2 regions of the Dorea sp. genome follow, and region 2 is predicted to be linked to the other one. Evidence: predicted binding sites of a transcription regulator. Region 2 holds the regulator's gene; the other holds the start of a gene.
The links. Region 2 encodes Rex, which represses fermentation and respiration genes when NADH is low (regulators of the CRP and FNR family bind a similar motif). Its sites were predicted from a motif close to ATTGTTAANTANTTAACAAT; they were not measured.

Region 1: a site for Rex is predicted at 2,167-2,186, ahead of ACWJAF_RS10230 (phosphotransferase family protein). Genes of this name have one in related genera too.

The regions. Positions count from the first base shown of each region.
Region 1 is NZ_CDRRQK010000021.1:38,091-42,510, reverse strand. Features, by position in the region: gene adhE (bifunctional acetaldehyde-CoA/alcohol dehydrogenase) at 1-2,031, shown strand, start outside; gene ACWJAF_RS10230 (phosphotransferase family protein) at 2,314-3,069, shown strand; gene ACWJAF_RS10225 (cell wall hydrolase) at 3,186-4,394, opposite strand.
Region 2 is NZ_CDRRQK010000002.1:15,559-19,978, reverse strand. Features, by position in the region: gene ACWJAF_RS01100 (NADP-dependent isocitrate dehydrogenase) at 1-193, shown strand, start outside; gene ACWJAF_RS01095 (ABC-F family ATP-binding cassette domain-containing protein) at 356-2,284, opposite strand; gene ACWJAF_RS01090 (redox-sensing transcriptional repressor Rex) at 2,450-3,091, shown strand; gene ACWJAF_RS01085 (NAD(P)H-hydrate dehydratase) at 3,268-4,420, shown strand, end outside.

The sequences.
Region 1 (4,420 bases), on a different contig from region 2:
GAAATCCTTGCAACAGGTGGTCCTGGAATGGTTAAATCCGCATACTCTTCAGGAAAACCGGCACTTGGTGTTGGACCTGGTAATACACCAGTTATCATCGATGACTCAGCAGACATCAAGATGGCAGTTAACTCAATCATCCATTCTAAGACATTTGATAATGGTATGATCTGTGCTTCTGAGCAGTCAGTAACTGTACTTGACAGCATTTATGATGAAGTTAAGAAAGAATTTGCATATCGTGGATGCTACTTCCTTAAGAAAGGTGAAGAGCTTGATAAAGTTCGTAAGACAATCATCATCAATGGCGCACTGAACAACAAGATTCCTGGAAAATCAGCTTACGAAATTGCTAAATTAGCAGGTGTTGATGTTCCGAAAGCAACAAAGATCCTGATCGGTGAAGTAGAATCTGTAGATATTTCAGAAGAATTTGCACATGAAAAATTATCTCCAGTACTTGCTATGTACAGAGCTAAGACATTTGATGAGGCTCTTGCAAAAGCAGAACAGTTAGTAGCTGACGGTGGATATGGACATACATCATCACTTTATGTACATCCATCACAGACAGAGAAGATTGAGAAACATCAGCAGGCTATGAAGACATGCCGTATCCTGATCAATACTCCTTCTTCACAGGGTGGTATCGGAGACCTTTACAACTTTGGTCTTGCTCCATCTCTTACACTTGGTTGTGGTTCTTGGGGAGGAAACTCTGTATCTGAGAACGTAGGTGTAAAACACCTGGTTAATATCAAGACAGTTGCAGAGAGGAGAGAAAACATGCTGTGGTTTAGAACACCTGAAAAAGTATACTTTAAGAAAGGCTGCATGCCTGTAGCATTAGATGAACTTGGAACAGTAATGCACAAAAAGAAAGCATTCATCGTAACAGATAGCTTCCTGTATAAGAATGGTTATGTAAAACCAATCGAAGAGAAATTAGATCAGATGGGAATCCAGCATACATGCTTCTTTGAAGTAGCTCCAGACCCAACTCTGCAGTGTGCAAGAAGAGGTGTAGAACAGATCAGAGCATTTGAGCCAGATACAATCATCGCTCTTGGTGGTGGATCAGCAATGGATGCCGGAAAGATCATGTGGTTAATGTATGAGCATCCAGAAGCAAAATTCGAAGATATGGCTATGGACTTCATGGATATCCGTAAGAGAGTATACACATTCCCTAAGATGGGTGAGAAAGCTTACTTCGTAGCAATCCCAACATCTTCAGGAACAGGATCTGAGGTAACTCCTTTCGCAATCATCACAGATGCAGACACAGGAGTAAAATGGCCTATCACAGACTACGAATTGATGCCTAACATGGCTATCGTAGACGTTGACAATGCAATGACAGCTCCTAAGGGACTGACAAGCGCATCTGGTATCGACGTAATGACACATGCGATCGAAGCATATGTATCTATCATGGCTACAGACTTTACAGATGGTCTTGCTATGAAAGCTGTAAAAGCTGTATTTGATTACTTACCATCAGCATATGAGAATGGTGCTAATGACCCAATCGCAAGAGAGAAGATGGCAAACGCTTCTTGCATGGCTGGTATGGCATTCGCAAATGCATTCCTTGGACTGAACCACTCTATGGCTCACAAACTTGGAGCATTCCATCACCTGCCACACGGTATTGCTAACGCTGTAATCCTTACAGATGTAATGCGCTACAATGCAGCAGAAGTTCCAACAAGAATGGGAACATTCTCACAGTATCAGTATCCACATGCACTTGCAAGATACGCTGAATTAGGTCGTTTCGCAGGATGCACAGGTAAGACAGATGAAGAAGTATTCGAAAACTTCATCGCTAAACTGGAAGAACTGAAGACAAGAATTGGTATCAAGAAGACAATCAAAGACTACGGTGTAGATGAGAAGTACTTCCTGGATACATTGGATGAGATGACAGAGCAGGCATTCAATGACCAGTGTACAGGTGCTAACCCAAGATATCCACTTATGAGTGAGATGAAGGAAATCTACCTGAAGTGCTACTATGGAAAATAAAACAGGTAATAATATATATCCATGAGTTTTTGTTTGCAGGTTGGATAATGTATTAAATACAGGAAAAGTGTGGCAGGAAACTGTCACACTTTTTCTATACCAAAGTATACAAGAGTATCATAATAGATTTTTTTGAATGTTAAAAAAATAACTAATTATATACAGCACAAAAATTAGCCAAAAAAATAACAAAAAACCATTTAAAAATCTGACAATAAGGTGTATAATACAGACAACGAAAAGGAAATGGGCCAAAGATTCAATAAAAAAGGAGGAATCTGTATGAAGCTCGAGAAGAAAAATGTAATCGTAGAGAGACCTTATAAATCAGTTTATAAGACAGAAGAAGGTATTGTTAAGATATTTGCGACAGATCATCCGAAGTCAGCGGTATTTAATGAAGCTCTTAATACTGTAAAGGTAGAAGAGACTGGACTTGATATACCGAAACTTAAAGAGGTAACTCAGATTAATGGGGAATGGGCACTGATCATTGAGAACAGAGAAGGAAAGACACTGGAAGAGATGATGAAGGTTGACCGTGCAAATCTGGAGAAATACATGTCCGATTTCGTAGATCTGCAGTTAAAAGTACAGAGTAAAACAGCAGCGACATTGCCGAAATTAAAAGATAAACTTGCTTCCGAAATCAAGAATCTGAAAGCACTGGATGCAACGGAAAGATATGAACTTCTGACCCGGTTGGAGAGCATGCCAAAACATACAAAGTTATGTCATGGAGATTTTAATCCAAGTAATGTTATTGTTGAGAAGAATGGTAAGATGACGGTGGTTGACTGGGCACATGCATCACAGGGAAATGCAAGTGCGGATGCAGCGATGACTTATTTGTTATTTGCATTGCATGATCAGGAAAGCGCAGATCTTTATCTGAAGTTATTCTGTAAGAAGAGTGATACTGCAAGACAGTATGTAGAGCAGTGGCTTCCAATTGTAGCGGCAGCAGAATTAGAGAAAGATATCCGGCTCGAAAAAGACTTCCTGATGAAGTGGATCGATGTCATGGAATATGAATAAAAACAAAAAGAATGAGATAAAAATAAGCCTCGTATTGAGGCTTATTTTTATCTTCGTGCATTCGTAAGAAGCTGCCGGTGGCAGCTTCTCTTGCTATTGTACTTGTTATATGTAATTTAGAAAAATACATTTCCACCAACATTGACTCCCGATACACCTGTAGAAGCAGATCTAAACTGCAGACAATTAATTACTGCAGAATGTCTTGCTCCGGCGAGGGCATCCTGTGCAACCTGATATGCGGTTGAAGAAGCACCCTGCTTTAAGACTTTGTTCAGAGAACCGTTCCATGTAGGAGCGAACTGACCGGACTGATAGATTACATCATGCAGGTTATTAGGATAAGCAGGACTTGCAACACGGTTCATGATAACGGTTGCGACAGCGAGCATTCCGTCATAACCACCTGCTTCACACTGAAGGATTGCTGCGAAAAGAGCAACATCCGAAGTAGAAGAAGGCGTAGAAGATGTGTTGTTATTGCCGGTATTTGTTGTTGTGTTCGTTGTTGTATTAGGTTTTGTAGTAGTTGTTGTATTTTTATTCGTTGTTGTCTGTGCTGGTTGAGTTGTTTTATTCGCGTTATTATTATTGTTGTTGTTATTATTGTTACTAGCCGTTGCAGTAGTGTCGGTTTTTGTCTCGGTCTTTTTATCTTCGGCCTTGAGAGAACCAGATACGGCATTATTTTGTGCGATTTTTAAAGCCTCTTCAGCAGCTTTCGCACGTTCCAGCTGAGCCTGATAATTGGCAAGCTCTCCGGAAGTAGAAGAAATCTTTGAATTTAATTCTTCGCGTTTGCTTGTCAGTGTTTTCTGAAGACCAGAAAGCTTACTTTGCTGCTCTTCCAGTTCTTCTTGTTTTTTTTCTACGCTTTTTCTGACATCTTGCAGTTGGTTAAGCATAGAACGGTCATAGTCACTGATGGTTGCAACATATTCAGCCTTATTCAGAAAATCGCCCATATTTTCGGAAGTGAGCAGAATCTGAAGCAGGGATGAGGTACCACCCTCATACATGAATTTGATGCGGTCTTTCATAGAATCGTACTGAGCTTCTTCATCTAATTGAACAGAGGCCAGATCCAGCTTGGATTTTTCGACTTTAGCTGATAACTCTTCAATCTGACTTGAAGTGTCATCCAGTTCCTTACTTAAGGTGGCCAGCTGGCTGTTCAGATCATTTAATTCCCCTTTTAGATTGGAAGTAGTACTTTCTAATTCTTTTGAAGAAGGTGCTGAATATACAGGAGTACTAACAGAAGCAATTGTTACGGTGCAGATGGTGGTTGCCAAAACCGATCGTAATACTCGTTTCTTTTTCATACTTATCATAGACATATCCTTTCCAT
Region 2 (4,420 bases):
AAAACGTGGAGAGCTGGATGGAAATGAAGAATTAATGGCGTTTGCCGATAAGCTTGAAAAAGCAACGATTGATACGATCGAAGAAGGAAAGATGACAAAAGACCTGGCACTGATCACTACACTCGAAAATCCAACAGTACTTAACAGTGAGGGATTCATTAAAGCAATCGCAGAAAAACTGGAAACTCTTTAAAAATTAAAAAATAAGATATTTAGGCATACAAAAAAGGAGTATTGCTCGATAACTGAAAACAGTTATTTTGCAACACTCCCTTTTTGTTAAAAAGTGTGTAAGAGAACTTAAAGGTTACCGCCACAGCTATAAGAAACTACAACAGATAAAGGATTAGAAAAATTAAACTTCTTCTGCAAGTTCTTCCCATTTTTCGTATAATTCTTCCAGTTCTTCCGCAATGGCAGCTTTTTCTTTTGCAAGTTCCTGACATTTTACAGAATTGGTAAAGATTTCTTCCTGTACCATCAGAGAATCAATTTCTCCATCACGTTCTTCCAGTTCGCCAATACGTTCTTCTGTCTTTTTCAGTTCGTTTTGGCGTTTCCTGAGTTTTGCCTGGGCTTCTTTTTGTTCCTGCCAGCTGAGCTTGGATTCAGAGACAGATCTTTCAGAAGTACTGTCCGGATCCGGTGAAGCAGAAGTGCCGGCATAGGCTGTGGTAAGTTCTTCTTTTTTCTCCAGATAATAGTCATAATTGCCAATGTAGTTGACAAATGTATGATTGACAAGATCCAGAATACGGGTTGCAGTCTGGTTGATAAAATAACGGTCATGTGAAACGTAAAGTACTGTGCCGGTATAATCATTCAGCGCATTTTCCAGAATTTCTTTTGATGCAATATCCAGGTGGTTGGTCGGCTCATCGAGGATCAGGAAATTCGCCTCTGAAAGCATCAGCTTTGCAAGAGAAACACGTCCTCGTTCCCCACCGCTCAAAGAGCTGATCTGTTTGAATACATCGTCTCCTGTGAAAAGGAAGGCAGCAAGTACATTGCGGATCTCTGTATTGGTAAGTGCCGGGTAATCATCAGAGATTTCATCAAAAATGGTCTTTTCCATATGAAGTACATGATGTTCCTGGTCGTAGTAACCGATTTTTACATTGGAGCCAAGGGTGTAAGTTCCGGAGTCGGCTGCAATGACATGGTTCAATATTTTTAAGAGCGTGGTTTTACCGGTTCCGTTATCACCGATCACAGCCACATGCTCGCCACGTTTGATCTCCAGATTAATATCTGTAAATAATTCCTGCCCCGGAAATGATTTGCATAAGTGCTCGATGGTTAAGACGTCGTTACCGCTGACGCAGGAAGGTTCAAGTTTCAGATGGATGTCGGTATTGACTTCCACCGGTTTTTCGATGGTCTGCATCTTTTCAAGCATTTTTTCACGACTTTCTGCCCGCTTGATTGATTTTTCGCGGTTGAAAGAACGCAGCTTTTCGATGACAGCTTCCTGATGCTTGATTTCTTGCTGCTGATTCAGGTATTCTTTCAGACGGATATCACGGAGCTGCTGCTTCTTGGCAGCATAATCGCTGTAATTTCCCATGTAAGTACGAAGAGTGCCAAGCTCGATTTCCAGAACTTTTGTCACAACTTTGTTTAGAAAATAACGGTCATGTGAGACGATAAGTACGGCTCCCTGATAGTTTAAAAGATAGGTTTCCAGCCATGCGATGGAGTTCAGATCCAGGTGGTTGGTCGGCTCATCCAGAAGCAGAATATCCGGTTTCGTGAGCAGAAGTTTGCCAAGGGAAACACGGGTTTTCTGACCTCCGGAAAGAGTATCTACGGGTTTTGTAAAATCAGTTTCTGTAAAACCAAGCCCCTTTAAAACACCGGTGATCTCGCTTTCATATGCATAACCATTTTCGCGCTCGAAAGCCGCAGTAAGGCGGTTATAAGTTTCTAACCGGTCATTTAAGGCTTCGCCGGATAGGTGCTTTAATTCCATCTCGATCTCGCGGATACGCCGTTCCATCGCGATAATATCGGATTTTGCGGTCTTTACTTCTTCGTAAATGGTGTTCCCACTCTGCATTTCCTGATGCTGGGCCAGGTAGCCTAAGGTCTTCCCCTTTGTGAGGATGACATTCCCTCCGTCCGGTGCAAGTTCACCGACGATCATCTTAAGAAGGGTCGATTTTCCCGCTCCGTTCGGTCCGACGAGAGCGGCTTTTTCATGATCCTCTATATGAAAAGATCCATCATTCACAATGAGATGTTCCCCAAAGGATTTCTGGATCCCGTGACATGCTAATATCATAAATTTCCTCCTAAATATGGATACATTATTCTGTCTGTATTCCTAAAATGCATTTGCATATGCTACTTTATTATAACGGAAATTGTATAAAATTCAACAATAGTTTGACAATAATCTTTCAATTTTATATAATTATCCTAGACTAAGATTGGAAGGGTGAATATATTGGAAGAAAGAGAGATTTCTCGTGCTGTCATCAGAAGACTGCCGAGGTATTACAGATATTTGGGTGAACTGTTGGAAAATGGTGTAGAACGTATCTCTTCGAATGATCTGAGCAAGCGCATGAAAGTAACAGCATCTCAGATCCGTCAGGATCTTAATAACTTCGGAGGATTCGGACAACAGGGATATGGTTATAATGTAAAGTATTTATATACGGAGATTGGAAAGATATTAGGTTTGGAAGAAGATCATAATATTATTATTATCGGTGCCGGAAATCTTGGGCAGGCACTGGCAAATTATGCAGCTTTTGAAAACCGTGGTTTTATCCTGAGAGGGATTTTTGATGTCAATCCAAGACTTCAGGGCGTATCGATCCGTGGTGTGCCGATCCGTATGATGGATGATCTGAAGACATTTGTACAGAACAATGATATAGATATTGCTGTTCTTACAATTCCGAAGGAAAAAGCAATTGAAGTAGCAAACATGCTGGTGGAAAACGGTGTGCGGGCTATCTGGAATTTTGCACATACAGATCTGAACCTTCCAGATAATGTTGTGGTTGAAAATGTGCATTTATCAGAGAGTCTGATGCAGCTGTCTTATAACATCAGCCGCTACAAAGAAGATCATAAATAAAAACATAAAAATGACGTGTAAGAGTAATCTGTAAGGCGGATATACTTTTACACGTCCTTTTGTCAACTTGTGTTCTACAGAAGCCGCCAGTGGCGGCTTCTGTAGATTACCAAAGTACCTTTATCAAAATTATCAGGATTCAGGTTGCGTAAATATGTCAGTTGGGAGATGATGATATGCAGTATTTGGTAAATGCAGCGCAGATGAAATCTGCAGATCAATATACCATTCAGAAGTTAGGTGTTCCGTCACTGGAATTAATGGAACGTGCCGCAGACGGATGTATACAGATAATGGAACAGGAAAAAATGGATTTTTCGGATGTCTGTGTCGTATGTGGAACGGGAAACAACGGAGGGGACGGATTCGCAATTGCGAGAATGTTATTAGAAAAAGATTATAAAGTACAGGCATTTCTGGTAGGAGATGCGGAGCATTGCACGAAAGAAACGAAAGAACAGATCAGGAAACTGGAGGCATGCGGCGGAAAAGTCAGATACTGTATACCGGAAGACGGACATTACAGTCTGGTGATTGATGCGGTATTCGGTGTCGGTCTCAGCCGTGATGTGGACGGAATTTACAGACAGGTAATAGAATGGATGAATGCACAGGATGCAGTAAGGTTTGCAGTAGATATCCCTTCCGGATTATCTGCAACAACAGGATGTGTGCTTGGATGTGCATTTGAGGCGGATTATACGGTCACATTTCAGTTCAAAAAGCTTGGACTGGAACTGGCACAGGGAAGAAAATATGCCGGAAAAACGGTTGTCTGGGATATCGGGATCTCTGCGCAGCCGCTGATGGATGATACGGATATAGTAAAAAGTGATGAAAAAGAAGATTACAGAAAGCTCCTTCCAAAAAGAGAAGAAGATTCTAACAAAGGAAGTTATGGAAAACTACTGATAATTGCAGGAAGTAAGGGCATGGCAGGAGCCGCATATCTGAATGCGCATGCTGCATATATGGCAGGAGCCGGACTTGTGAGAATATATACTGCAAAAGACAACAGGGCGATTCTTCAGACACTTCTTCCGGAAGCAATCATTACGACATATGAAGATTTTGAACAGGTAGAAGTAATCCGGTTACTGGAGTGGGCAGATGCAGTCTGTGTCGGATCAGGACTTGGACAAAGTAAAACGGCAGAAAGAATATTAAAAACAGTGATTGATTATGTAAGAGTTCCATGTCTGATTGATGCAGATGGGCTGAATCTTCTGGCAGATAATAAGAATTATTTAAGACATATAGAAGGAAGAAGATTTGTGATCACACCACATATGAAGGAAATGTCAAGAGTAACAGGAGATTCTGTAGAAA